2 regions of the Larkinella harenae genome follow, and region 2 is predicted to be linked to the other one. Evidence: riboswitches for the same ligand, from Rfam matches in the RefSeq annotation. Region 2 holds a riboswitch; the other holds the start of a gene.

Region 1 (5,760 bases), 1.5 Mb from region 2:
ACTACCCCAAATTCGATTATAAATTGTTTCCCTGCGAAGCCGCCACGGAAGTATTCGATGACAGCAATGGGCAATGGCTGCCGTTTTCGTGGAAAACCGTCCATTCATTAGCCGCCGAGATCCTGGATGAGTAAGCGGTTTTATAACCCCTCAAACCCCACCTGCCAGCGGTTTTGCGTATACGCATCGTTCCAGAAATACCACTCCAGCCGGCTCGCAGTCCGAAACGCTTCCCGCATTTTTTCGCGTTCGGCCAGCCCCGCCGATTCCGCCAGCCGATCGGTCAGGTCCAGCATCTGCTTAACCGACTGATCAAAAGCCTCGCCCGCGTAGGTATCAATCCAGCTCCGATAGGGGTTTTTCAGAACAGCGCGCTGGTAGATGAACTTCCCCACTTCCCGGTAAATCCAGAAACAGGGCAGTACCGCAGCTGCCCCCACCGCCAGCGATTGCAGCGAGGTAGTGGCCAGCAGGTAATTCGTGTACGCAAAACAGGCCGGCATTTTCTCGGTTGCCGGTTCGATTTGATACAGCGCGAAGTAAGTTTCGTGCAGCGCCCGCTCTACCAGAATCGCATTCTGGGCAAATTGCGTCAACTGCAATAGTTCATCCGGCTGCGACGAACGGGCCGCTAGTTGATTCAATGCCCGGCTGAAATCAGTCAAATAAAGCGCATCCTGCTGAATGTAATACTGAAACGTCGCGCCAGGCAGGCTCCCCGCCGTTAGTTGCTGCACAAAACCGTGCCGTAAAATTGCGTCGTAAACCGGTAGAATATCACTCCAGAGCTGGGTGGTAAATGATGCCATTGCGTTACTGCCAAACGTTGAAAAAATGATGAACGGGTCCGTGACCCTGCCCCAGCCGATACACCGACCCTATCTGAAGCGCCTGCGTCAGGTAATCTTTAGCCATCGATACGGCTTCAACAACCGATAAGCCTTTGGCCAGCCCGGCGGCCACCGCGGAGGAAAGCGTGCACCCCGTCCCGTGCGAATTCGGGGTGTCGATCCGGGGCGTCGAAAACGAATGCATTTCGCCCGAAGGAAGGCGCAGCAAATCCGTGCTTTCGTCGGTCGTTAAATGCCCGCCTTTAACCAGGATAGCACCCGGACAAAACTGGCTCAAATCAATGGCTGCCTGTTGCATTTCAGCAAACGTACCGATGGATCGCCCCAGCAAAACGCCCGCTTCGGGCAGGTTGGGCGTAATCACCGACGCCAGCGGCAGCAACCGGGACCTGAGCGCGTCGATGGCGTCGTCCTGCAACAATTTATCCCCACTGGTTGCCACCATCACCGGATCAAGCACAACGGTTTTTATGCCAAATTCCGTCAGCGTCTGGGCTATCTGTTCGATAACTTCCGGCGAATGCAGCATTCCGATTTTAACGGCATCGGCACCGATATCACTCAGAACAGCCCTCATCTGGTCCCCAACAAAGGTAGCCGGAACTGGGAATATCCCGCTGACCCCTTTGGTATTCTGGGCCGTCAGAGCCGTCAGGACCGACATGCCGTAGCAACCGAGGGCAGCAAACGTTTTCAGATCAGCCTGAATTCCGGCTCCTCCGCCACTGTCAGAACCGGCAATCGTCAGCGCGCGTGCGTATGTTTTCATGATGGAGAAAAATTAAGAGGTTGACATGCGGTACGGTTTTTCAGGCATTAGCTGCCCGCGTTACCAATCAGCCCGTTGAATCAGTTCACGGGTGGCTTCGTAAGGCGACGGCTGGCCACAAATGGCCGAAACCACGGCGGCACCCGATACGCCCGTTTGCCTGATCGCCCGAATATTATCGGCGTTGATCCCACCAATCGCGAACGTGGGCAGCTTGGTCAGGCAACAAAGCTCCCGAAGGCCGTCCAGCCCGAGTGCGCTGGACGTGTCCTGCTTGGTGGGCGTCGGAAAGATAGCCGCCACCCCGAGGTAATCAACGTCGGCTCCTTCGGCGGCTTGCAGCTCCGTTCGGTTGTTCACCGACAAACCCAGGATTTTGTTCGGACCAATGAGCGCCCGCGCCAGCTCGTGCGGCATGTCGTCCTGCCCCACGTGTACGCCGTCGGCATCGATCGCCAATGCCACATCAATCCGGTCGTTGATAATCAGTTTGGCCCCGTAAGTTTGTGTGATTCGTTTCAATTCGGCCCCCAGTTCCACAAAAGCACGGGTCGTGATGGCTTTCTCACGCAGTTGCACCCATTGCACCCCAGCCCGGCACGCTTCCTCGACGATAAACGGCAGGCGGTGCCCGGCCTGCGCACCAATGCCGCTGTCGGTCACCAAATACAACCCGTTCATACCTGTGGTTGGTTTAGCCCTTCCGCCAGATCAGCCTCGGTCAGTTGGTACAAGGCATCGAGAAAGTTCACCTGCAAACTTCCGGGCGCGGCCTGTTTCTGCACCGCCCGTTCTCCGGCTATTCCCATCACGGTCATGGCGTGTGTAGCCGCCCGGAAATAATCGGGATTCACGGCCGCAAACGCGCCGATCAGAGCCGTAGCGGTGCAGCCCATCCCCGTCACCTTGGTCATGAGTGGATGTCCGTTGGCAACGGTAGCCACCTGCTCCCCACGGATGATGTAATCGATGGCACCACTGACCACGACGACACTGCCCCAGACGTTGCTCAGTCGTTTGGCCGCTTCGACGGCTGCCTCGGAACCCACGGTACTGTCTACGCCCTTGGTTTGGGCATTCAGACCGGCCAGTGCCATAATTTCCGACGCATTGCCACGGATGATGGCGGGCGCAGCCAGCGACAACAACTCCTGACTGACCTGATTGCGAAAAGCCGTTGCACCCACGCCAACGGGGTCAAAAATCACCGGTTTCCCCAGATCCTTCGCCCGGCGCATGGCCAGTTTCATGCCCGCAACAAATGTGGCATCGAGCGTTCCGATGTTGACCACCAGCGCGTTGGAAATGGAAACGAAATCTTCGGTTTCTTCGGGAGCGTGCACCATCGCGGGCGAAGCACCGAGGGCGAGTAGGGCGTTGGCCGTGTTGTTCATCACCACGAAATTGGTGATGTTGTGGATGAGCGGAGCCTGCGCGCGAATCGTTTCCAGGTCGGCCCAGACAGATTGAGGAGTTGGATACATGTTGCTGTCGGTCGGTTTATCTACAGCAACTTCAGAGGGGCGAACGGTTTCCCGGAAACTTTTCCCTACGGCAGTACAAACTGCATCAGGTGGTGAGGGTATGCTCTCAGTCAGTCCATGCTGGTCCTGACACCCCTAAAGTTGCCCGGCAAAGGTAGGGTATTTCGCCGTACGGTTTTTATATTTTCTGAAAAACTACGATCCCGTTGTGCCCACCAAACCCGAAGGTATTGCTCATAGCGGTTTTGACCTCGGTAGTCCGTGCTTCCCGGAAAACAATATTCAGACTTTCGGGAATAGCCGGATCGCGCACGGTGGTGTTGATGGTGGGTGGAATAACGTTGTCGCGCAGGGCCAGCAGGCTGATGATGGCTTCGATCGCTCCGGCTCCGCCCATCAGGTGCCCGGTGATGGATTTGGTCGCGCTGATGTGCAGCTTTGTCTTTTTCGAGCCGGTCAGTTGCGCCACGGCTTTCATTTCCGACAAATCCCCGACCGGCGTTGAGGTCGCGTGGGCATTCAGGTAATCCAGGTCTTCGATGTTGACGCGGGCCTCGGTCAGCGCCAGTTGCATGGCCCGCGTTGCGCCGATGCCATCGGGATGGGTAGCCGTAATGTGGTAAGCGTCGCCGGTCATGGCAGCCCCGGTCATTTCCCCGTAAATCGTAGCGCCCCGCCGAACGGCGTGTTCGTATTCTTCCAGAATGATGGCTCCGGCTCCTTCGCCCATCACAAAACCGTCGCGCTCGACATCGAACGGTCGCGAAGCCGTGGCCGGGTCATCGTTCCGGGTCGACATGGCTTTCATGGAACAATAGCCACCGAATGAAGACGGGGTAATGGCGGCATCGCAGCCCCCACTGACGATGATTTTGGCTTTTCCGAGCCGAATGTAGTTAAACGCATCCATCAGCGCCGAGTTGGAACTTGCGCAGGCCGAAACCGCCGTATAGTTGATTCCCATAAAACCGTGCCGGATCGAAATCATCCCCGACGCCAGGTTGACCAACACCTTGGGAACCAGAAACGGGCTAAAGCGTGGCTGGCCGTCGCCCCGGGCAAACTCGGTGGTTTGGTCTTCCAGTGTTTCGGTTCCGCCCTGCCCCGAACCCCAGATTACGCCCACATCAAACGGATCCATTTTTCCCAGGTCAAAACCGGAATCCTGAATGGCCTGCTCGGCGGCAATCAGCGCAAACTGCGTAAACCGATCCGTCCGCTTGCTGTCGGTGCGGCCCAGGTACGGCAGCGGATCAAAATGGGGGATTTCGGACGCAAACCGGGTCCGAAACAACGAGGCATCGAAACGAGTGATGGGGCCCATTGCCGACCGCCCTTCGACCACGTTTTGCCAGAAGGTCGGAAGGGTAGAGCCAATGGGTGTAAAAGCGCCTAATCCGGTAATAACAACGCGGTGTAACATGACATCAGTAATACAATGAGCCCGCAAAGAAAAAGAACCCACCGCACATTGATTCCATTCTTTCGAAAACTTTTACAGGCAAGTACAGGACAGTTCCGTCAACGGTTTTTATGAAAATTTTGAGTATTCATTTGGTCCTTCCCAGAAGGCCAGGTGTATTGATTCGACTATAGCCTTGCAAATTTGACCCTTTATGGAGTTTTCAAACCTTCCTAAAGATACGCCGACCAACCGCTTAAATAGCCTTGACCCTGAGACGTTTCAGGCCATCTATTTACGCTATTGGAACGACCTATTCAGGGTAGCGGCCCGAAGGCTTCAATCGGAAGAAGCGGCCGCCGAGATCGTTCAGGATATCTTCGTCGAACTCTGGGAACGGCGGGAAAAACTGAACATCGACCACCTCGACCGCTATTTATTTACGGCTGTCAAGTATAAAGTTATTAACTACATCCGGGACGCCCTGATTCGGAAAAAGTACTGGGACCCCGGCGTGGAGGACCTGGTCAGTTATTTCGACGAACGGGCCGAAAACAACCTGGCTTACGAAGACCTGCACAAAGCCGTTGAAGAGGTGCTGGAACACATGCCGCTGAAAACTCGGGAAATCTTTCGCTTAAACCGGCTGGAGCACAAAACCGTCAAGGAAATTTCGGAATTTCTGCACATTCCCGAACGCACCGTCGAATACCACATCACCCAGTCGCTTCGCCTGTTGCGGTCACACCTGAAAAACTTCGCAACTTACCTTTTTCTGTTCATTGGTTTTTTCCGCTAAGCCGTTGGCAGCACCACTCATTGTACTAATCAAAGAACTTTATCTACTAAGAGGCTAATTCATAGTACTTATCCCACAAGTTTCTAAACTATTTGCGGTCGGGGGCAGCCCAATGTGACTTGTAGCAAATCGGGTGGCTGCGGCCAGTGCCTGTTTTCTACAAACGCCTAAACTCTGATCATGGATATTCGCCGAGAGGACCTTCCCCTTTTATTGAAGCGCTACCTGGAAGGAACCTGTAGTGACGAAGAGCGACAAGCCATCGACGCCTGGTACAACCAAACCGGTGTGCAACGCCCGCTGGAATCCGGAAAATACAGCCAGGCCGAACTCCAGACCCTCATCTGGCAACAGATTCAGGAACAGATCAACGGCAAAGCCAACCCGCAACCGGGTTGGGCGCGCCCCAGCATCGGTCTCTGGCGCTCCTGGTATTTTCAGCTCGCGCTGGCTGC
Region 2 (5,760 bases):
AGGCTAACGGCACCCGCCCCGGCAGCAAGCCCCAGAGCGGCTCCGGTTAGTATGGCGTACTGCGGTTTGGCCAGCCCAATCAGGCTATAATAGAGCGTATTGGAAACAATATCTCCCCCTAGTGCCCAGTCATGCAATTTTTCGTCGGAGGGTGGTTCAGCGCCTACTTTCACCATTCCCTTTTTAATAGCCCGCATCCCCAGAATGTCAGCTCTGGGAGCCTCATCAATAAAGTGACGGGCGGTTTCGTGGAGAGCCGTCAGCACACAGGCACCAACCAGGCCGCTTCCCAACGATTCCCAGATTGTTTTGTTTCGATCAGTCATAGGCATTTAACGCGCAAGCAGCCCTAAATGTTACTTTATTGCATGCTCTCTGCCGCGATTGAACGACTTTTAAAAAGCATTGACTCATCCATTAAAGATGAATCAATGCGACTGATCGGCTAGTTCTAGAGGCCCCTCTGAAGAACTCAGCAGAACATTAGGACGTTACGTTCCGGTTGGCCGTATTACAATCGAATGCCAGCCTTGATTCACCCCGTTCAGAACTAAAATTTGATTCTCACACCCGCCAGAAAATTCCGGCCGGCTTGCGGATAATAGAAGTTTTCCGTGACGATTTGGCCTTCCGAAAGGTAGCTATAGGTGTAGCCGTTCGATTCATACAGTTCGCCGAGGAAGTTATTCAGCAGCAGCGAAAACGCGATTTCGTTCATGCCTTTGGGCTGTATGGTATAAATAAACCGCAGGTCGTTGACAAAATACGCATCAAGTTTGCGGTTTTCGTTGGAGGTGTTGTCCATGTACTGCTTCCCGACGTACTTCGACAGCAAGCCGATTTCCAGCCCTTTCGCGGGCGTATACAGTAGTTGCGATCCAACAATGGTGTTTGGCGCAAACGCAATGTTAGTGTTGGTATATTGGTTGATCTGCTGTTCGCCAGTATCGTAATTATCCAGAAACTCCGTAAAGGTTTTCACTTTATTCTGGCTAAAAGTCACGTTGACGTTCCAGCGCAGGTTCTTCGCCAGCACAGTTCCGGCTTCCAGTTCAACCCCGGCGCGGTAACTATTCGGCACGTTTACCCGGTTTTGCGCGCCCACGTCGTTGATCTGCCCGGTCAGAATCAGCTCATTTTTGTATTTCATGTAGTACAGATTGGCTGAGAAAGCCAGGCGCTGGGTCTGCATTTTGTAACCGGCTTCCCAATCATTCAGTCGTTCGGCTTTGGGGCGACTGGCCGGCGTCGATTGTGTGTAATCGTTGCGGTTGGGCTCGCGGTGACCAACGCCAAATGAAGCATACACACTGCTGCGGTCGTTCAGGGTGTAGGTAATCCCAGCTTTCGGATTGAAAAAGCTTAGCTTATCGTCCTGCTGTACATTCCGGAGCTGGTTGTCAAATCCTAAAAATGAGTAATCAACGGTTCGCACCTGCAAATCAACGTACGCATTGAATTTTGAACTGAACTGGTAATAGGCTTTCCCGTACAGGTTGAAATCCGTTTTGGTTGCGTCGTTGTCGTAATACCGGTGTCGAATGTCGCTCGTACTGGCAAACCGCGCCCAGATTACTTCTCCAAAATGCTTGCCGGTATACTGGTTCCAACCCCCGCCGATGTTGGCGGTCAGTTTACCGAAACTGTTGTAATCCAGCGAAAAAACCGCTCCGTAAAAGTCATTATCCAGCCAGCGTCTACGAATCAAATCCGTGCGGCTGATGGTGGAATCGCCAATCACCACGTTGGGCAAACCGTAGTCGGAAAGCCGGTTATTGGCCCGGAATTGTTCGTAGTAACCCCGGCCTTTTGTGTAATGTAACGAAGCATTCAGACGCCAGTTTCGGCTTAATTCGTGGGAGCTAATGAGCTGGTAATGATCCTGCTGGTAATTATCAACTTCGTTGTCGTAGGTATAAGCGTTATAGGTTCGGTTGGTTTTCAGAAGACTTTCCGGAACACCATCCCAGGCCTGGTAGGTGCGCTCCGTGCCTGAGAACACATTTAAACGCACGAAGCTCTTTTTGCCGTACCAGCCGCCGGAGACATAAAACGATTTCAGATTGGACGATGCCCGGTCGATATAACCATCAGATACGATTCGGGACAGCCGGGCATCCACCACAAAATGTCCCGGGGTCGCGTCCGACTTTAACAAGCCAGAACCCGCTTTTACCGTGGTTTTTAAGGTATTGAAAGAGCCACCCGAAACGTCGACTTCGCCGTACGGATTTTTCTCGAAACTGTTTGTTTGCACGTTGACCGAAGCCCCAAAAGCGCCCGCGCCATTGGTAGATGTTCCCACTCCGCGCTGAATCTGAATGCTGCTCACCGATGAGGCAATATCCGGCATGTTGACCCAGAACGTACCTTGTGATTCCGCATCGTTGTAGGGAATCCCGTTGACGGTTATATTGATCCGCGTTGCGTCCGAACCCCGAATCCGGAAACCGGTATAGCCAACACCTGCGCCCGCGTCGGAGGTAGTCACAAGCGATGGCGTAAAGTTCAGGAGCAACGGAATATCCTGTCCCAGATTCTGTTTGGTAAGTTCTCGCCCTGAAACATTGGTATAGGCAACTGCCGACTTCTGGTTAGCGCGTGTGGCACTTACAACCACCTCATCCACCACCACAACGGTTTTAGCCAACGCCACAACCAGCTGCTCGTTCCGATTGAGCTCCACTGTCTGTAAAACCGGTTCATAACCCAGCAGCGAAAACCGTAACTTCACCGCGCCCGGTTTTAAGTTGGTCAGGCGAAACTCGCCATTGGCGTCGGCAAACGTGCCTTTAAAGGTCCCCTCGACGGTAATGGCTGTGCCGGGCAACACTCCGCCCTCAACATCGTTGACAGTTCCGGAAATGGAAAATTGCGCCCAGGCCGGTAGCGCCGATAGAAAAAAGAGCCCTAGCAAGCCAGTAAAATAGATGACATGGTGCCGAATTGTAATTTTCTTCATGATGCACGAAAAAGTCACAATAGGCAAGGGCCAACCTATCTGCTAATTAGTTGATTTTTGAGTAAATAGTACGCACAGGTATACCATCTGTGAATACGTTCCCTTCGCCGGCATTACCCGGTGCAGGTTCAATGGGTATAATCTCAGCCCGTTGTATTAAGGCACCCCTTTTGTAAGATTAGCGCTGCAAAGGTAATTCAAAAAAGCATATTTACAGAAATATTAGGTAGTAGTGAACTTTAGCAAAAAATTAAATGTATTTACATTAAATGTCGATACATTTAAAGAAAAAGACTCATATTACTCATTAAAACTCTCAGACCATGGAAACGCTCGTTAATGGATTACACCACGTTACGGCTATCGCCGGTGATGCCCAAAGTAATGTCGATTTTTATACGCACATTCTAGGACTACGGTTGGTCAAGAAAACCATCAATTTTGACGCCCCGGATGTTTACCACCTGTATTACGGTGACGAAACCGGATCGCCGGGTAGTATTCTGACGTTCTTCCCATACGGGAAAGGCCTCATTCGCGGTCGGAAGGGTGGGGGCCAGTTGACCTATACGGCGTTTTCGGTTCCGACGGCGTCGCTGAGTTTCTGGATTAATCGCTTGCATGAGTTTAATATTCCATTTACCGGCCCATACCAACGGTTTAACGAAACCTACCTGCGGTTTGACGATTTCGACGGCATGGGTATCGAGCTGGTGGCTCATGATCAGGATACAAGGCCGGGCTGGTCGAACGGTTTTATTCCGACCGAATTCGCCGTCAAAGGCTTTCACACCGTTACCTTGAACGAGGTCAAAGTGGACGATACCATAAAATTATTAACTGAATACCTGGGTCATACGTTGGTATCAGAAGAAACCGGTTTATTTCGGTTCCAGGCGGGCAAAGGCGGTTCTGGCAATTACGTGGATGTGCGGCACGCTGCGAACGAGCTTCGGGCACACCAGGGCGTCGGTTCGGTTCACCACGTGGCGTTTTCGACGGATTCGGACGAATCGCAACTTGTTTTGCAACAGCAATTGCTGAAAGCAGGCTATCAGGTGACGCCCGTTCAGGACCGGAATTATTTCCACAGCATTTATTTCCGCGAGCCGGGCGGCATTCTGTTCGAAGTCGCTACCAATCCTCCGGGCTTTGCAGTGGATGAACCCGTTGCCGAATTGGGTAAAACGCTTAAATTGCCGGAGTGGTACGAACCCCGGCGTGAAAAAATAGAAGCGGCTCTACCGAAAATTGAAGTGAAATAACGAGCAGAAGGTGGCGGGGTGAGGGTACGAAAAAACGACCCTCCGCCCCGCACCTTTTATCGCAGGCCCATATTCCCAAACACTATGATACACGATCCCAATAACTTCCTTACAGCCGGAAAACCGCTGGAAAAAGCTTCAAAAGTGATGGTAATGGTGCACGGCCGCGGGGCGTCGGCGCGCGATATTTTGTCGTTGTCAGATTATATCGAAGACCAGGATTTTGCCTTCATCGCTCCGCAGGCCCACCAGGGAACGTGGTATCCATATTCGTTTATGAGTCCGCTTGAAGAGAATGAACCCTACTTGTCGGCGGCTCTTCAGGTACTGAGCAGTTTGCGGGCGCGGTTACAGTCGGACTATAATTTTAAACCACCGCAGATATTCTGGCTCGGTTTTTCGCAGGGTGCCTGTCTGGCGCTGGAGTTCGTGGCTCGCAATGCCATGCCGTACGGAGGTGTTTTCGGCTTAAGTGGCGGGTTGATCGGCCCGCCGGGTACACCCCGCTTGTACGAGGGCGAACTGGAAGAAACACCGGTTTTTCTGGGCTGCAGCGATATCGATCCACACATTCCGAAAGAGCGTGTTATTGAGTCAGAAGGTGTGTTCCGGTCGATGGGTGCGGGGGTAAAAATGAAATTATATCCAAATTTTGCGCACTCGGTCAACGAAGATGAGCTAAAGATTGTTAATCAGTTGATTGACGGTTCGCCCACATCCGGCGCGCCCGTCCGTGAATTGTACACCTAAAACTACCACGCCCTATGAGCCAGTTTATGGTAGAATTCGATCTCCCGGCTGAAATGACCGAGGATTTTACGGTTAAGATTCCGCTCCAGCGGCTGAAAGTAAATGAATTGATGGAAAACGGAAAACTCGTTACGTATGCGCTATCTCTCGACCGCCAGAAATTATGGTGCGTGGTGAAAGCGCAGACGGAATTTGAGGTAATGGAAATTGTTTCCGAATTTCCGTTGATCAACTTCATGGATCCAACCATTACGGAGTTGATGTTCAATAATATCGTTTCATTAAGAATGCCCCTGTTTTCACTGAATTAAACTATTTTTGCCGGGTTATTTTTTCTTGTTCATGGCAAATTTTAGATTCATTCAATCGGATTCGGAGCTGAAAGACTACGTTGACTTTCGAATTGCCCGGATCAATGGTCAGAAAGCCCAAACGCTGAAACAGTTTTTCGACCAGATTGCCCGCGAGCTTCGGTTTCCCGACTACTTTGAATTCAACCTGGAATCGCTGGACGAAGCCCTGAACGATCTGGAGTGGCTGGATGACGATAAGATTGCAATTTATGTTACGCACCCAGACGCCTTTCTGTCGCAGGAAAAGGTAGAAGCCCGCAAAGGCGAATTATTGAACATCCTGGACGTAGCCGCCGAAGACTGGAAATGGGTGGACGAGGACGAAGAAGGACTTTCGGCCCGGCAATTAGTAATTTTATTTCAACCCAGCGATTCGTTGGCGGCCTTGCTGAATAAAGAAGGATTTGTCTACGATTCTATAAGTTAGTTT

The links. Region 2 has a riboswitch for thiamine pyrophosphate ahead of ACYVH9_RS00055 (TonB-dependent receptor). Riboswitches for the same ligand answer to the same signal wherever they lie in the genome.
Region 1: another riboswitch for thiamine pyrophosphate. It lies ahead of thiM (hydroxyethylthiazole kinase); the one in region 2 lies ahead of ACYVH9_RS00055 (TonB-dependent receptor).

The regions. Positions count from the first base shown of each region.
Region 1 is NZ_BAAGWE010000001.1:1,460,289-1,466,048, reverse strand. Features, by position in the region: gene ACYVH9_RS05870 (GNAT family N-acetyltransferase) at 1-134, shown strand, start outside; gene tenA (thiaminase II) at 141-809, opposite strand; gene thiD (bifunctional hydroxymethylpyrimidine kinase/phosphomethylpyrimidine kinase) at 814-1,620, opposite strand; gene thiE (thiamine phosphate synthase) at 1,681-2,301, opposite strand; gene thiM (hydroxyethylthiazole kinase) at 2,298-3,104, opposite strand; TPP riboswitch at 3,150-3,251, opposite strand; gene fabF (beta-ketoacyl-ACP synthase II) at 3,283-4,527, opposite strand; gene ACYVH9_RS05840 (RNA polymerase sigma-70 factor) at 4,721-5,305, shown strand; gene ACYVH9_RS05835 (FecR family protein) at 5,486-5,760, shown strand, end outside.
Region 2 is NZ_BAAGWE010000001.1:9,792-15,551, reverse strand. Features, by position in the region: gene ACYVH9_RS00060 (hypothetical protein) at 1-326, opposite strand, end outside; gene ACYVH9_RS00055 (TonB-dependent receptor) at 551-2,962, opposite strand; TPP riboswitch at 3,044-3,141, opposite strand; gene ACYVH9_RS00050 (ring-cleaving dioxygenase) at 3,286-4,227, shown strand; gene ACYVH9_RS00045 (alpha/beta hydrolase) at 4,312-4,977, shown strand; gene ACYVH9_RS00040 (muconolactone Delta-isomerase family protein) at 4,992-5,288, shown strand; gene ACYVH9_RS00035 (barstar family protein) at 5,320-5,757, shown strand.